One region of the Achromobacter sp. D10 genome, then DNA from elsewhere that is predicted to be linked to it. Evidence: riboswitches for the same ligand, from Rfam matches in the RefSeq annotation. Region 1 holds a riboswitch; the other holds the start of a gene.
The links. A riboswitch is a leader RNA that binds a small molecule or an ion and turns the genes downstream of it on or off. The one in region 1 is predicted to bind glycine.
Positions count from the first base shown of each region.

Region 2: another riboswitch for glycine. It lies ahead of VCS63_RS20450 (D-amino acid dehydrogenase); the one in region 1 lies ahead of gcvT (glycine cleavage system aminomethyltransferase GcvT).

Region 1 is NZ_JAYJLE010000012.1:97,448-104,910, forward strand. Features, by position in the region: gene VCS63_RS24470 (DUF945 family protein) at 1-658, shown strand, start outside; gene gcvP (aminomethyl-transferring glycine dehydrogenase) at 1,205-4,078, opposite strand; gene gcvH (glycine cleavage system protein GcvH) at 4,182-4,559, opposite strand; gene gcvT (glycine cleavage system aminomethyltransferase GcvT) at 4,658-5,758, opposite strand; glycine riboswitch at 5,845-5,967, opposite strand; glycine riboswitch at 6,001-6,096, opposite strand; gene VCS63_RS24490 (ZIP family metal transporter) at 6,181-7,074, opposite strand; gene VCS63_RS24495 (superoxide dismutase) at 7,104-7,463, opposite strand, start outside.
Region 2 is NZ_JAYJLE010000007.1:255,270-262,732, reverse strand. Features, by position in the region: gene VCS63_RS20465 (NAD/NADP octopine/nopaline dehydrogenase family protein) at 1-1,027, shown strand, start outside; gene VCS63_RS20460 (3-hydroxybutyryl-CoA dehydrogenase) at 1,044-2,039, shown strand; gene ampC (class C beta-lactamase) at 2,056-3,192, opposite strand; glycine riboswitch at 3,345-3,436, shown strand; glycine riboswitch at 3,438-3,527, shown strand; gene VCS63_RS20450 (D-amino acid dehydrogenase) at 3,572-4,801, shown strand; gene VCS63_RS20445 (amidohydrolase family protein) at 4,941-6,281, opposite strand; gene VCS63_RS20440 (alpha/beta hydrolase) at 6,348-7,130, opposite strand; gene VCS63_RS20435 (helix-turn-helix domain-containing protein) at 7,389-7,463, shown strand, end outside.

The DNA of each region.
Region 1 (7,463 bases):
GTCCGGCATGGCCGAAATGCTCAACGTCGGCAAGAACGACGGCGACAACATCATCGGCAAGTTCCACTTCGCCGACGGCATGGGCGACCTGAACGGCCAGAAGATCCCGGCCGACGAGCTGTTCGCGGGCCTGCTGGGCGCGACCGGCATGGACGACGACATGGACGGCATGGAAGAGGAAGGCGAGCCGGCAGAAGGTGCGGAACTGGCCGCCCCCACTGAAGCCGCATCCGTCGCCGGCTACATGCAGGACTTCGACCTGGACACCGTAACGGCGATGCTGGACGACATGTCCTACGCTCCCCGCAAGCAGGATGGCGACGAAGGTCCCGTGCTGGTCCTGGATCCGGGCAGCACCGGCGCCAGCGACCTGCGCGTCGAGTTCCTCTGCAACGACTTCACCGAAAAGTGCCATGACCTGGTGGTGACCGCGACCTACAGCGGCAAGAAGCCGGTCTCGCTCAAGGCCATCAACGCCTGGAACCAGGAATACCGCTGGACGCGCGCCTACCTGGATGACAAGAACCGCGCCGTGCTGCAGATGGACATGAACTCGGAAGGCGGGATCGGCAAGGAAAACCTGCAGATCATGCTCAACACGTTCTTCAGCATCGCGGAAGACTTCTCCGTCACCAGCAAGGCCGCGCCGGCCAAGTAAGCGCCAAGCCCTGCGCAGGATGAAAAAAATCCCCCATCTTCTGGATGGGGGATTTTTTTTTCCGCCGGGCCGCCCCAAGGCAAAAGCGCCCCCTCGGGGGGCAGCTAGCCAAAGGCGCAGCGTGGGGGCATTTTTTTTCCGCCGGGCCGCCCCAAGGCAAAAAGCGCCCCCTCGGGGGGCAGCTAGCCAAAGGCGCAGCGTGGGGGCATTTTTTTCCGCCGGGCCGCCCCAAGGCAAAAAGCGCCCCCTCGGGGGGCAGCTAGCCAAAGGCGCAGCGTGGGGGCATTTTTTTCCGCCGGGCCGCCCCAAGGCAAAAAGCGCCCCCTCGGGGGGCAGCTAGCCAAAGGCGCAGCGTGGGGGCATTTTTTTCCGCCGGGCCGCCCCAAGGCAAAAAGCGCCCCCTCGGGGGGCAGCTAGCCAAAGGCGCAGCGTGGGGGCGTTTTTTTGCCGCCGGGCCGCCCCAAGGCAAAAGCGCCCCCTCGGGGGGCAGCTAGCCAAAGGCGCAGCGTGGGGGCATTTTTTTCCGCCTGGCCTTGCTCTCCGTGCTTACGCGTAGGCTTCGATGGGCAGGCAGGCGCACACCAGGTTGCGGTCGCCATAGGCGTTGTCCACGCGGGCTACCGGCGGCCAGTACTTGGCATCGCGCAGCGACGCCACCGGATAGGCGGCCTGCTGGCGCGGATAGTCGTGCAGCCATTCTTCGGCCAGCAGCATCTGCGCGGTGTGCGGCGCGTTCTTCAGGACGTTGTCCTCGCGGTCGCGTTCGCCACGCTCGACCTGGGCGATTTCCTCGCGGATCGAAATCATCGCGTCGATGAAGCGATCCAGCTCGGCGATGCCTTCCGATTCGGTCGGCTCGACCATCAGCGTGCCGGCCACCGGGAAGCTCATGGTAGGCGCATGGAAACCGTAGTCCATCAGGCGCTTGGCGATGTCTTCGGCGCTGATGCCGCTGGTTTCCTTGAGCGGACGCACATCGAGAATGCACTCGTGCGCCACGCGGCCGTTGCGGCCCGCGTACAGGACCGGGTAATGGTCGCGCAGACGAGTGGCGATGTAGTTGGCGTTCAGGATGGCGACTTCGGTTGCGCGGCGCAGGCCGTCGGCGCCCATCAGCGAGATGTACACGAACGGAATGGGCAGGATGCCGGCGGAGCCGAACGGCGCAGCCGACACGGGGCCCACCTTGGCGTCGCCGGGCAGCTTGCCTTGCTCGTTCACCACGCCCGGCAGATACGGCGCCAGGTGCGCGCGCACCGCCACCGGGCCCACGCCGGGGCCGCCGCCGCCGTGCGGGATGCAGAAGGTCTTGTGCAGGTTCAAGTGGGACACGTCCGAACCGAACTTGCCCGGCTGGGCCACGCCCACCATCGCGTTCATGTTGGCGCCATCCAGGTACACCTGGCCGCCGGCCTTGTGCACCAGATCGCAGATCTCGGTGACGGCTTCCTCGAATACGCCGTGCGTGGACGGGTACGTGATCATCAGGGCGGCCAGCTTGTCGCCCACCTGTTCGATCTTGGCGCGCAGATCGGCCAGATCGACGTTGCCGTTGGCGTCGGACGCCACCACCACCACGTCCATGCCGGCCAATTGCGCCGATGCCGGGTTGGTGCCGTGCGCCGACGACGGGATCAGGCAGATGTTGCGCTGATGCTGGCCGTTGGCCTGGTGGTAGCCGCGAATGGCCAAGAGGCCGGCGTACTCACCCTGCGCGCCGGAGTTGGGCTGCAGGCTGATGTTGTCGTAGCCGGTGATTTCGCACAGCGCGGCCGACAGGCGATCGATCAGTTCGTTGTAACCCTGGCTTTGCGCGGCGGGCGCGAACGGGTGGATCAACGCGAACTCGGGCCACGTGATGGGAATCATCTCGGCGGTGGCGTTGAGCTTCATGGTGCACGAGCCCAGCGGAATCATGGTGCGGTCCAGCGCCAGGTCCTTGTCGGCCAGCTTGCGCAGGTAGCGCAGCATGTCGGTTTCCGACTGCACGCTGGAGAACACCGGGTGCTTCAGGATGGCGCTTTCGCGCGTCACTGCGGCAGGAATGCCGCCCGCGGCGGCCGCGTCGAGCGCGTCGATGTCGAGCTCGACGTCGTCGCGTTCCAGGCCTGCAGCGAAAACGTTGACCAGCGCCTGCAGGTCAGCCACGGTCACGGTCTCGTCCAGAGACACCGCCAGGCGGGCGCCGTCGACACGGCGCAGGTTGATGTGCGCGCAATCGGCCGCGGTCAGGATGGCCGGGGTGGCGGCGCCGGTTTCCAGCAGCAGCGTGTCGAAGAAGGTGTCATTGACGACCTTCACACCCAGCTTGACCAGTTCGGCGCGCAGGATTGCGGTACTGCGCTGCACGCGCTCGGCGATGCGGCGGATGCCGACAGGGCCGTGCCACACGGCGTACATGCCGGCCATCACGGCCAGCAGCACTTGCGCGGTGCAGATATTGGAGGTGGCTTTCTCGCGGCGGATGTGCTGTTCGCGCGTTTGCAGCGCCAGACGCATCGCCGGGTTGCCCTGCGCATCCTTGGACACGCCGACCAGGCGGCCGGCCATGTTGCGCTTGAAGGCGTCCTTGCAGGCCATGAAGCCGGCATGCGGGCCGCCAAAGCCGAAGGGCACGCCAAAACGCTGCGCCGAACCGATAGCGATGTCCGCGCCCCACTCGCCCGGCGCGGCCAGCAGGGCCAGCGCCAGCAGATCCGTGGCGACGGCCACGATGGCGCCTTGTGCATGCGCGGCGTCGGCCAGCTTGCGGTAGTCAGCCACCGAGCCGGTGCTGTGCGGATATTGCAGCAGCACGCCGAAGCACTCGGGCAGGCCTTCGGCCTCGTCGCCGACGGTGATTTCGATATCCAGGCCTTCGGCCCGCGTGCGCACGACTTCGATGGTCTGGGGATGCACGTGGCGCGAAATGAAGAACACCGTGCTCTTCGACTTGGCGCTGCGGCGCGCCAGCGTCATGGCTTCCGCGGCGGCGGTGCTTTCATCCAGCAGCGAGGCGTTGGAAATATCCAGGCCGGTCAGGTCGGCGACCATGGTCTGGTAGTTCAGCAGAGCCTCCAGGCGGCCCTGCGAAATCTCGGGCTGGTAAGGCGTGTAGGCCGTGTACCAGGCGGGATTCTCAAGAATGTTGCGCAACACCACGTTCGGCGTCTGCGTACCGTAATACCCCTGGCCGATGTAGCTGCGGTAGACCTTGTTGCGGCCGGCGATCTGCTTCAGCTCGGCCAGCACGTCGGTTTCGCTGCGCGAAGCGGGCAGCGCCAGCGGAGCCTGGCTGCGGATCTTGGGCGGCACGACTTCTTCGATCAGGGCGTCCAGGCTGGCGCTGCCGATGACGGCAAGCATGGCGGCCTGGTCGGCGTCGGAAGGGCCGATATGGCGGGGGATGAAGTCGGTATGGGTGTCTAGGGCGCGCGACATGGGGAGATCTCGGGATAGCGGGTGTCGTCGGAGGACGGACGGTGTTGCATCTTGAGCAACGGGCGCGGAGCCTGTGCCTCCGCGCCCGTTGCCTACAAGCGGCTTAGCCGTTGGCGACGGCTTCGTAGCCAGCGGCGTCGAGCAACTTGTCGGCGTCCGCGGCATTGACCGGCTTGATCTTGAAGATCCAGGCGGTGAAAGCCGATTCGTTGATCAGGTTGGGGTTGTTTTCCAGCTCTTCGTTGAACGCGACGATCTCGCCGGCCACGGGAGCGTAGATGTCCGAAGCGGCCTTGACCGACTCGACCACGCCCGCGGTTTCACCGGCGTTCAGCTTCGCGCCGACCTTCACGTCGCCAACGAAGACCAGGTCACCCAATTGATCCTGGGCGGTATCGGTGATGCCGACGACGAACACATCGCCCTCGGCTTTGACCCATTCATGGGACTCGGTGTACTTGCGATCGGTGGGCAGACTCATGGGAACTCCTGAGGGAATGCGGGTAGATGAATGGTGTTGCGCGCCTCGCGCGGGCGACCGTCGCCCAGGGGGCCGGCGGCTCGCGCGAAGCTTCGAGTTTACGAGTGTTCGACCGCTTTGCCGTTACGCACGAACGGCAATTTGCAAGCCAGGGCCGGCACCCATTTGCCGCGGATGTCGACCTCGACCGTGTCACCCGGCTTCACGCCTTGCGGCAGGCGGGCGAAACCGATGGAGACGCCCAAGGTAGGCGACATGGTGCCGCTGGTGAGTTCGCCCATGCCGTCCTTGGTGCGCACGGCCATGTGCGCGCGCATGACGCCGCGCTCTTGCAGCTTCAGGCCGATGAAGGCGGCGGGGGTGGCGAATTGCTCCAGCGCGTCGCGGCCAATGAAGCGGCGCTCGGCGTTCTTCAGGGAGACGGTCCAGGTCAGGCCGGCCTGGTCGGGCTGGGTCAGCTCGTCCATGTCCTGGCCATAGAGATTCATGCCGGCTTCCAGGCGCAGCGTATCGCGCGCGCCCAGCCCGCAGGGACGCACGCCCTGGGCAACCAGATCGCGCCACAACTGCACGACCTCGGTAGCGGGCAGCACGATCTCAAAGCCGTCTTCACCGGTGTAGCCGGTACGGGCCACCAGGGTGTCGTCGCCAACGCGGGCGGCCACGAAGGGGGTCAGCGGCTCGCTGGCGACCTGCCATGCCGGGCGGGCAGCCCAGACCTTGGCGCGGGCGTTCGGGCCCTGCACGGCCACCATGGCCAGATCGCGGCGCGGCGTAATGGCGACGTCGAACTGGCCAGCCTGCTTGACGCGCTGCATCCAGGCCACGTCCTTGTCGGCCGTGCCGGCGTTGACCACGACGCGCCATTCGTCGGCGGCGAAGAAGTAGATGATCAGGTCGTCGATGACGCCGCCTTGCGGATTCAGCATGCAGCTGTACAGCGCCTTGCCCGGCACGGTCAGCTTGGCCACGTCGTTGGCGACCAGGCGTTGCAGGAACGCGAAAGCGTCCGGGCCGGCCACGTCGACGTTCAGCATGTGCGACACGTCGAACATGCCGGCGTCCTGGCGCACGGCATGGTGTTCTTCCAGCTGCGAACCGTAGGCCAGCGGCATGTCCCAGCCGCCGAAATCGACCATTCGGGCGCCAGAGGCGATGTGTTCTTCGGCCAGCGGGGTGCGTTTGAGGGTTGCGGACATGCGCGGAAACTCCGGGGCGGCAATGTTGCCAGGGTTACGGAATGCCTGTGGTGCGTAACGGCCTGCGCCGGCACTACGGCTGAATCTTCCGCCCCTCTGTCCTTTTGCCTGAGAGTTGCCCCGCGTGGCGGGTTTGCACCTTCGGCGCCTGGGCTGCTCGACATGTCCCTATTTCAGGGGCGGCGCCAGGTCTCTCCAGAGTGCTGTTTTGCCGCGTCCACATGGTGAAAACCGGGACGGAGCAAGCATGGGCGGTATGGGTTACCTGAGCGATTCCGGGCGAATTGCGCCTTCGGCGGCGGCCGGACGTACAGGCCGCTCTCTCCCGCAACATGCGTGACAGCGGCGCAAGCATACAACGAAAGCCGCAGCCAGGGAATGCCCCGCCCTTGCGGCCTGCCCGCGTCTTTGCGGGCCCGGTGCTAGCCCAGCGCCGTGTCCAGCAGCATCATCAACACGAATCCCAGCATCAGCCCGCAGGTCGCGTAAACCTCATGCCCCTTGCGATGCGATTCCGGAATGATTTCGTGGCTGATCACGAACAGCATGGCGCCGGCGGCAAAGCCCAGCCCCCAGGGCAGCAGCGGTTCGGACCAACCGACCACGGCCGCGCCCAGCACGGCGCCCAGGGGTTCGACCAACCCCGACAACATGCCCAACGCCACCGCGAACGCGCGCTGGTAACCCGCGGCCAGCAGCGCCACCGCCACCACCAGCCCCTCGGGAATGTCCTGGATCGCAATTCCGGTGGCCAGCGCGGTGCCGCGCATGGCGTCGTTGCCCGCGTAACCCACGCCGATGGCCAGGCCCTCGGGCAGATTATGGAGAGTGATGGCAAAGACAAACAGCCAGGTGCGGCGCAGACGGTGGGCCTCGATGCCTTCCCTGCCCTTGATGAAGTGCTCATGCGGCAGGGTGCGGTCCATAAGCAACAGCACGGCAGCCCCCAGCAGCACGGCGGCGCCCACGGTCAAGCCGGCGCCCCAGGGACCGTAGCCCAGGTCGCGGCTTGCGGCGATGCCTGGCGCCACCAACGAAAATGCGCTGGCCGCCAGCATGACGCCGGCCCCGAAGCCGAACATGCTGTCCTGCATTTTCTGCGGAATGCTGCGGGCGAACAGAATGGGCACGGTACCCAGCGCCGTGGCCGCGGCGGCCACCAGCCCGCCCAGGAGGGCATCGGCCACGTGCGGCGCGCGCACGTCCAGATAGGCCCACAGCTGGTGCAGGCCCAGGCAGGCCACCAATACCGCCAACGTCCACACGCTAATGCTGGTGGCCGCTGGCCGCACGCGATGACGGCTGAAGGTGTTCATGTGCCGCTGCCTCCTTGCGAGAGATGCGCTCAGCGCCGAGCCGCCGCGTAGCGGCGCGCCACTTCAGGCCAGTTCACGACATTGTAGAAGGCGCCGATGTACTCCGGCCTACGGTTCTGATACTTGAGGTAATAGGCGTGCTCCCACACGTCCAGGCCCAGGATGGGCGTGTTGCCCTGCATCAGCGGACTGTCCTGGTTGGCGCTGCTTTCGACCGTCAGCTTGCCCGCGGGCGTGACGGAGAGCCAGGCCCAGCCGCTGCCGAAACGCGTGAGCGCGGCCTTGGTAAAGGCGTCGCGGAAGGCCGCCAGCCCGCCCAGGTCCGCTTCGATAGCCCCGGCCAACTCGCCGTCCGGCTCGCCGCCGCCTTCGGGTGACATGACGGACCA
Region 2 (7,463 bases), on a different contig from region 1:
TCAAGTGCGCTGGTGGCGCCGCGACTGGGCGGCGTTCCAGGGGCTGCGGGACGCCGGCGCGCTGACCGTCACCGACTACCGCGGCACGCGCCAGATCCCGCTGGGAGTAGGACCGCGGCAATTGGAGCTGGTCCGCGACCTGGCCGCGGCGGCGGCCGATGCCGAGCTACTCGTCATTCCCCTGCCGTCCACCACGCACGAGGCGCTGGCCCAGGCATTGGCCCCGCTGTTGCGCGACGGCCAGGTCGTGTTCCTGCCGCCGGGCACTTTCGGCTGCTACGTCTTCGCCCGCGCCATGCAGGATGCAGGCAATGCCGCCGATACCGCCTTCGCTGAAACCGGCACCCTGCCCTACCTGGCACGCAAGCATGGCGAAAGAGTCGTGATCAGCGGCTACGCCACTCGTCTGCCCACGGGTGTGTTCCCGCGCCGGTTGTCGGAGCACGCGCTGGCGGTCGTCCAGCGCGCCTACGCCAGCATCGAACCCATAGAAGACGGGCTTTCCGGCGCGCTGATGAATGCCGGCCCCATCATCCATCCTCCGCTCATCATGATGAACGCGGGTCCGCTCGAACACTTCGACAAGTGGGACATCCACAACGAAGGCACCCAAGCCTCCATACGGCGCGTGACCGACGCGCTGGACGCGGAGCGCATTGCCATTCGCGTGGCCCTGGGCTATGCCGCCCCGCACTTTCCGCTGTCCGACCACTACGCCGCCGAAGGCGACGAATGGATGTACGGCCGCGGCGCCCATGGCAGGCTCACCGACAGCGGGGATTGGCGCGAAGACATCGATCTGCACACCCACCGCTACATGCTCGAGGACACGCGGCTGGGTCTGTCATTCCTGGTGTCCGCCGGCCGTTGGGCGGGCGTGCCCACCCCCGTGGCGCAAGGACTCCTGAGCCTGGCCAGCGCCGTTACCGGCCGTGACCTCTATGCCGAAGGTCGCACGCTGGAACGCCTGGGCCTGGACCGCCTGTCGCGCGACGATATGCGCAAACTGCTGGCTGAAGGCTGCTGATACAAGGATGCAAGCCATGAACCAAAAACTGTGCGTGATCGGCGCTGGCCGCATGGGCGTGGGCATCACGCTGTCATACGTCCATGCCGGCCTGGACGTCACGCTGATAGACATCAAGCCGCGCACGGCCGCCGAGCAGGCCGAGTACTTTGCCCGCGTGCGGGACGATCTGCGCCGCGAGCTCTCCATCCTGTCCAGGCTGGGCTTGCTCGATGCCGCCCAAGCGGAGATTGCGCTGGCGCGCGTGCATCTATGCTCGCGCGAGGATGCGCAAGCAGACCTGCGGCAGGCGCGCGCGGTGTTCGAAGCCGTGCCCGAACGCCTGGACGCCAAGCGCGACGCCTTTCTGTGGCTGGGGTCGGCCTGCGCGCCCGACACCATCATCGCATCCACCACGTCCACCTTTCTAGTTACCGAGCTGGCAGAGCTGGTGCAGGACCCAAAGCGCTTCCTGAACGCGCACTGGCTCAACCCCGCCTACCTGATACCGCTGGTGGAGGTGAGCCGCGGCCCCCAGACCAGCGATGCCGCGACGCAGGGATTGATGGAATTGCTGCGCCAGGCGGGCAAGAAGCCGGTGCAATGCGCCCCTGCCGCCGGCTACATCGTGCCCCGCATCCAGGCGCTGGCCATGAACGAAGCGGCCCGCATGGTCGAGGAAGGCGTAGCCAGCGCCGAAGACATCGACACGGCCGTGCGCCTGGGCTTCGGCCTGCGCTTCTCGGTCCTGGGACTGCTGGAATTCATAGACTGGGGCGGCGGCGACATCCTCTACTACGCCTCGCGCTATCTCGCCGACGCCATCGATCCGCGCTTCGCCTCGCCCGCCGTCATCGCCCGCAACATGGAACAAGGGCGCAACGGACTGCGCGACGGCCAGGGCTTCTACGACTACGCCGGCATGGACGTGAACGCCTACAAGATGGAGCGGCTGGCACAGCTGTGCAAGCGGCTGGAAGTGATGGAGCTGCTGCCCCGCTACGACGCGGCGAGGCAGCCGCCTGCGCGCTAGTCCCGGGGCTGCGCGCCTACTTGTCCAATTCGCCCAGGATCCGGTACGCCAGCCGGACCCTGGCCTCGTTCGGATAGTTGCGGTTGGCCAGTATCACGATGCCCAGGCGCTTGGACGGCACGAACGCCACATAGCCGCCGAAACCGTTGGTCGAGCCCGTCTTGTTGATCCACACGGCTTGCTGCGGCGGCAGCGGCGGGTTCAACGCGGCCACCGGCTGGCTCTGGCTGTTGTAGTTGCCGGCATTGGCCGTCAGCAAGGCGTCCAGCGTCGCCGGATAGCGCAGTTGTTCCCAGGCCAGGTCCTGGACCATGTCGCCCAGTTGGTAATAGCCGACGTGCGTCTGCCCGATCGCATCGCGTAGTTCGGCATTGGTGACGTTCAAGCCCATGTTCGCGTCGACAAAGCGGATCAGGTCGCGCGCGCTGGTCTTCACGCCGTAGGCCTCGTCCGCCAGCACGCCCGGATTCACGCGCACGGGCGCATTTTGCTTGTTGTAGCCCTGCGCATAGTCTGCCATTCGCGCGGCGGGCACGTCGATGTAGGTGCTGGTCAGGCCCAGCTTGGGAAACAGGTCCCGCTCCATCGCCGCCTTGAACGGCTGGTTCAGGCTCTTGGCGGCGACCACGCCCAGCATGCCGATGCTGGGGTTGGCGTAGGTACGGTACGTGCCGGCGGGATGCTCGGGCTTCCAGTTCTTGAGATAAGCCATCAGCTGCGCCTGGTTCTTGATGGCGTCGGGCACCTGCAAGGGGAAGCCGCCGGTCGTATGCGTGCCCAGGTTGATCAGGCTCAGTTTGGCGAAGTCGCTGCCGGCGAGTTCGGGCAGGAACTTGGCCGGGCTGTCGCCCAGGGCCAGGCGGCCGCGCGCCTGTGCATAGGCCGCCAGGGTCGCCGTGTAGGTCTTGCTGATGGACCCGACCTCGTAGAGCGTGTCGCTGCCGGCGGGCTTGCCCGTTTCCCTGGACGCCACGCCGTAGTTGTAGAAGCGCTGCGTGCCGTCCTGGGTCACGGCGACCGACATCCCGGGGATGTCGTGTTCGCGCATGACGGCCTGGACCGCCTCGTCGATCTTGCGGTCCGCGTCGGCCTGGCCGGCCTGCGCCAGTGCGCTGCCGCCGACCATCAGCGCAAACCATCCCGTGCGCAGCATGCTATTCAAGCGCATTCTCGTCATTCCCTGTCGTGTCGAATCCGTGGCGCCGCAACGGCGGCGCGCATGCATCGTAACGCGGCGCGGTGTCCCATTGGTACTAACCCTTGGTCTCATTCCCGGGGATTTTGGCTATTCTCGGCTCGTCGATCCAAAACCTCGCAGAAGAGACCTGCCCCAGCGACAGGCGCCGACGGAGCAACCGCCCCGGAAACTCTCAGGCAAACAGGACTGCGCGGTCTAGACAATCTGGAGAGAGGCGCGATGCGCCCACCGAAGGGGAACCCGCCGCCGCCCGCGCCGCGGGTGAAGCTCTCAGGTACAGAGACAGATGGGGTGCTGCGGCCGGGTGGCCGCGGCCACTCAATCTGGAGCCATCATGCCCCGCATCGCCATCATTGGCGCCGGTATCACCGGCGTCACGTCCGCCTATGCCCTGAGCAAACTGGGATACCACGTCACCGTCTACGACCGCCAGCGCTATCCCGCCATGGAGACCTCCTACGCCAACGGCGGCCAGTTGTCGGCCAGCAACGCCGAAGTCTGGAACAGCACCGCCACCGTCATGAAGGGCCTGCGCTGGCTCGGCCGGCATAACGCGCCGCTGCTGCTCAATCCCAGATTCAGCTGGCACAAGTATTCCTGGCTGGCGCAATTCATCGGGCAGATCCCAAACTACCGCCGCAACACCATCGAGACCACCCGGCTGGCCATCGCCGCGCGCCAACACCTATATGCCATGGCCGAAGAAGAAGGCATCGATTTCGACCTGGAGCGCCGCGGCATCCTGCACATCTATCACGACGCCGCCAGCTTCGAGACCGCGCGCCGCGCCAATGCCTTGTTGCAGGAAGGCGGGCTGGAGCGCTACGCGGTATCGCCCGAAGAAGCGCGCAACATCGAACCCACATTGACGACCACCTGCTACGGCGGCTTCTACACGCCGTCCGACGCCACGGGCGACATCCACAAGTTCACCAGCGGCCTGGCGCGCGCTTGCGAACGCCGGGGCGTGCGCTTCGCGCAGGATGCCGACATCCGCAACATCAGCGTGGACGGCGCGCCGTACGTGCTCGACGTCGCGCGCGAGGGCGGCACGCGCCGCGAACAACACGAAGCCGACGCCATCGTCGTCTGCGCCGGCGCCGTCAGCCGGCAATTCGCGAAACAGCTGGGCGACACGGTCAACATCTACCCCGTCAAGGGCTACTCCATCAGCGTGCACCTGGACGACGCGCCCAGCCAGGCTGCCGCGCCCCGTGTCAGCCTGCTGGACGAGGCCGCCAAGATCGTCACCAGCCGGCTGGGCGACCGCTTCCGCGTGGCTGGCACGGCCGAGTTCAACGGTTTCAACATGGACATTCGCGCCGAACGCGTACAGCCGCTGGTGGATTGGACCCGCAAGCACTTCCCCGGCGTCCGCACCTCGCGCGTGGTGCCCTGGTGCGGACTACGCCCCATGACCCCCAGCATGATGCCCCGCGTCGGCCCTGGAAAACGGCCCGGCGTGTTCTACAACACGGGACATGGGCATCTGGGGTGGACCTTGTCAGCGGCGACCGCGCAGATGCTGGCGGCGAGCGTGCAGGAAGGGGTGGGCGAGGCTTGAGCGGATGGGCGCGGCGCTCGGGTAGGACTGAATTCAGACCATATTGAGCAGGCGACCTGTGCGGATACTCTGGCCATAAGAATCAGATCGCCAACTCGCCGCGTAAGAGCATTGCGAAAAACGGGTGCTCCGGCACAGCCTAGTTTTCGGCCAGCGCGGTCTCCTTCCTATTCTTATCATCCGCGGAGACAAGCATGGAGGAATTCGGCTCCACCGTACTGTTCTGGCCAAACACACCATTGTTCTTGCACACCTGCCCCTCCTTCATCACCAGGACTATCCCGTCCGGATCGACCAACAGCGACAGGTCCTTCAACGGATCGCCGTCGACCATGACCACGTCCGCCAGGTAGCCTGGGCGCAGCATGCCCAGCTCGTCCGGCCGTTGCATGATCTCGCCGCCCAACCGGGTGGCGGACATCAGCGCCTCGGCCGGGGTCATGCCGATGTAATCGACGAAGTACTGGAGGTCGCGGGCATTGGTGCCGTGGGGCATCCAGGCAAAGCCGTAGTCGCCGCCGGGCAGGATGCGAATGCCGCGCTGGTGCATCTTGCGCAGTGACTCCGAGGCGATTTCCAGTTCGCGCTTGTAGCCCATTTGTTCGGCGATGGCGGGCGTAATGCCGTATTCCGAAGCGTTGAACGCGGTGCGGATAAGCCAGCCTATGCCGGGCGCGACGAAGTGGCGGTCCTTGTTGGCTTCCAGCATGTCGAGCGCCTCTTCGTCGGCAAAGCTGGCGTGATAGATCATCTCGATGCCGTGGCGCACGCATTGCTTGACCGACTCGCTGGAGCGGGCATGCGCGGCGACGCGCTTGCCGTAGCGCTTCGCTTCGCCAGCCAGCATGGCGATCTCGTCCTCGGCGAAGGGCGACATCTCGGCCGGCAGCCCGGCGATGTACTCGCCTGACAAGTTGATCTTCAGGTGGTCGACGCCGTATTTAATGAAGGTGCGCGCCGAGCGCCTGATCTCTTCCGGGCCGCAGCACACACTGCCGAAGCTCAGTTCGTCGAATGGCATGTGCGGCAGAGAATTGTCGCCAAGCGCGCCAATCGTGGTGATTTCCTGGCTGCCCGCCAGGTAGCGCGGCCCGGGGCATTCTCCGGCATTGATGGCGTTGCGCAGCACCACGTCCAGCCGAGGTTTGGCCGCGGCCGCGCCTATGGCCGAAGTCCAGCCCATATCCAGGTAACGTTTGGCCACGCGCACGCACCAGAGGATGTGCTCTTCCGGCGGCATGAACTGAATAGCGGCCAGCGAAGGCTGGTCGTTCCAGGAAAAATGCGTGTGCGCTTCGGTCATGCCGGGCATCAGGAAGCGTCCCTTCCCGTCGATGACCCGCGCGCCATCCCTGCTCACCTGTTGGGGCGCGCGCGCGACTTGGGAGATGCGCGCCCCTTCGATGAGAACCTCACCAGGATAGGGTTCCGCACCGCTGCCATCGAAGATGGCGACATTGATTATGGCAATGCTGGACATGACAAGTCTCCTCCGGCCCGTCGCGCGGGCCGATTTCTTATGTTGAAACGCCAGGAAAAACGTTGCTTAACGCAATGCTGCGTAAAACTCCCGCAAGGCCTCTGCGCAAGCCTGAGGTTTTTCGTAGGTGGTCCAGTGGCCGCAGTCCTTCAGCACGATCTGGCGGCTGCCGGCCAGGCGTGCAGCAAGCGCCTGCACATTCGTGGGCGGTGCCACGCCGTCCTGGTCGCCGGTCACGAGCAAAGCCGGGACGCTGATCGTCTCGAGGGCTGCCGGCTGCGCGTCAGCCAGCGCCTCGCAGCTTTGCGCATAGCCTTCCGGAGGCTGACGCATCACGCTCTCACGCACCAGTGCCAGCACGGCGGGCTGGTTCTGCCTGGTTTGCGCGCTGGTTGCGCCCTTGACGATGGCGTCTGCGATTTCCTGGATCGCCGCGCTGCCACCACGCGCCAGCTCCGCCCGCGCGCGAATGCCGGGCCGGCCCGCATCCGGCGGCGCGGCCAACGGTCCGAACAGCGCCAGCGACTTGACCCTGCCAGGATGGGCCACGGCAAGATGCTGGGCCACCACGGTTCCGAGCGAATGCGCGGCGACATGCGCCACATCGATCTCCAATGCGTCCAGCAGTCCCGCCATCGTGTCCACGTAGGTAGCGATAGACAGGCGTTTCTCGCCCAGCGCCGAGCGCGCACTTCCCGGCAGGTCCGGACGGATCACGCGGAACCCGTCGAAGGCGCCCATGACGGGCGTCCACGTATTCGAGGAACCACCCAGGCCGTGTATGCACAACAGTGCCGGCCCTTCGCCGTCGATCTCCACGGCCATGCCGTTGACGTGTTGGGTGCTCATGCTGCCGTCTCCTTTTATCTGAGCAGTCGTTGCTTGCATCGGCATTGCGCCGGCAATTTTTCAGGACTGTATCGGCGCGGGCGGCAGCGCGCTTATCGCCGCGTGCGCGGACTTATCGCAGAGTCAGATTTTGTGCCTAGTGAATACACCTAGCGCGGACAAACGCGCAAACGCCCATAAAATTCCCTGAGCGCCGCACCCGCCCGCGCGCAGGCCCAGGCTCGCGCGACGAGGCGATAAGAAAAACGGGAGACAGAGATGCAGGAGACTTACGCCTTGCACGAAGGCGCGTTCGGCCGCGCCGTCGTGCTGGAACTGCGCGACGACCTGATC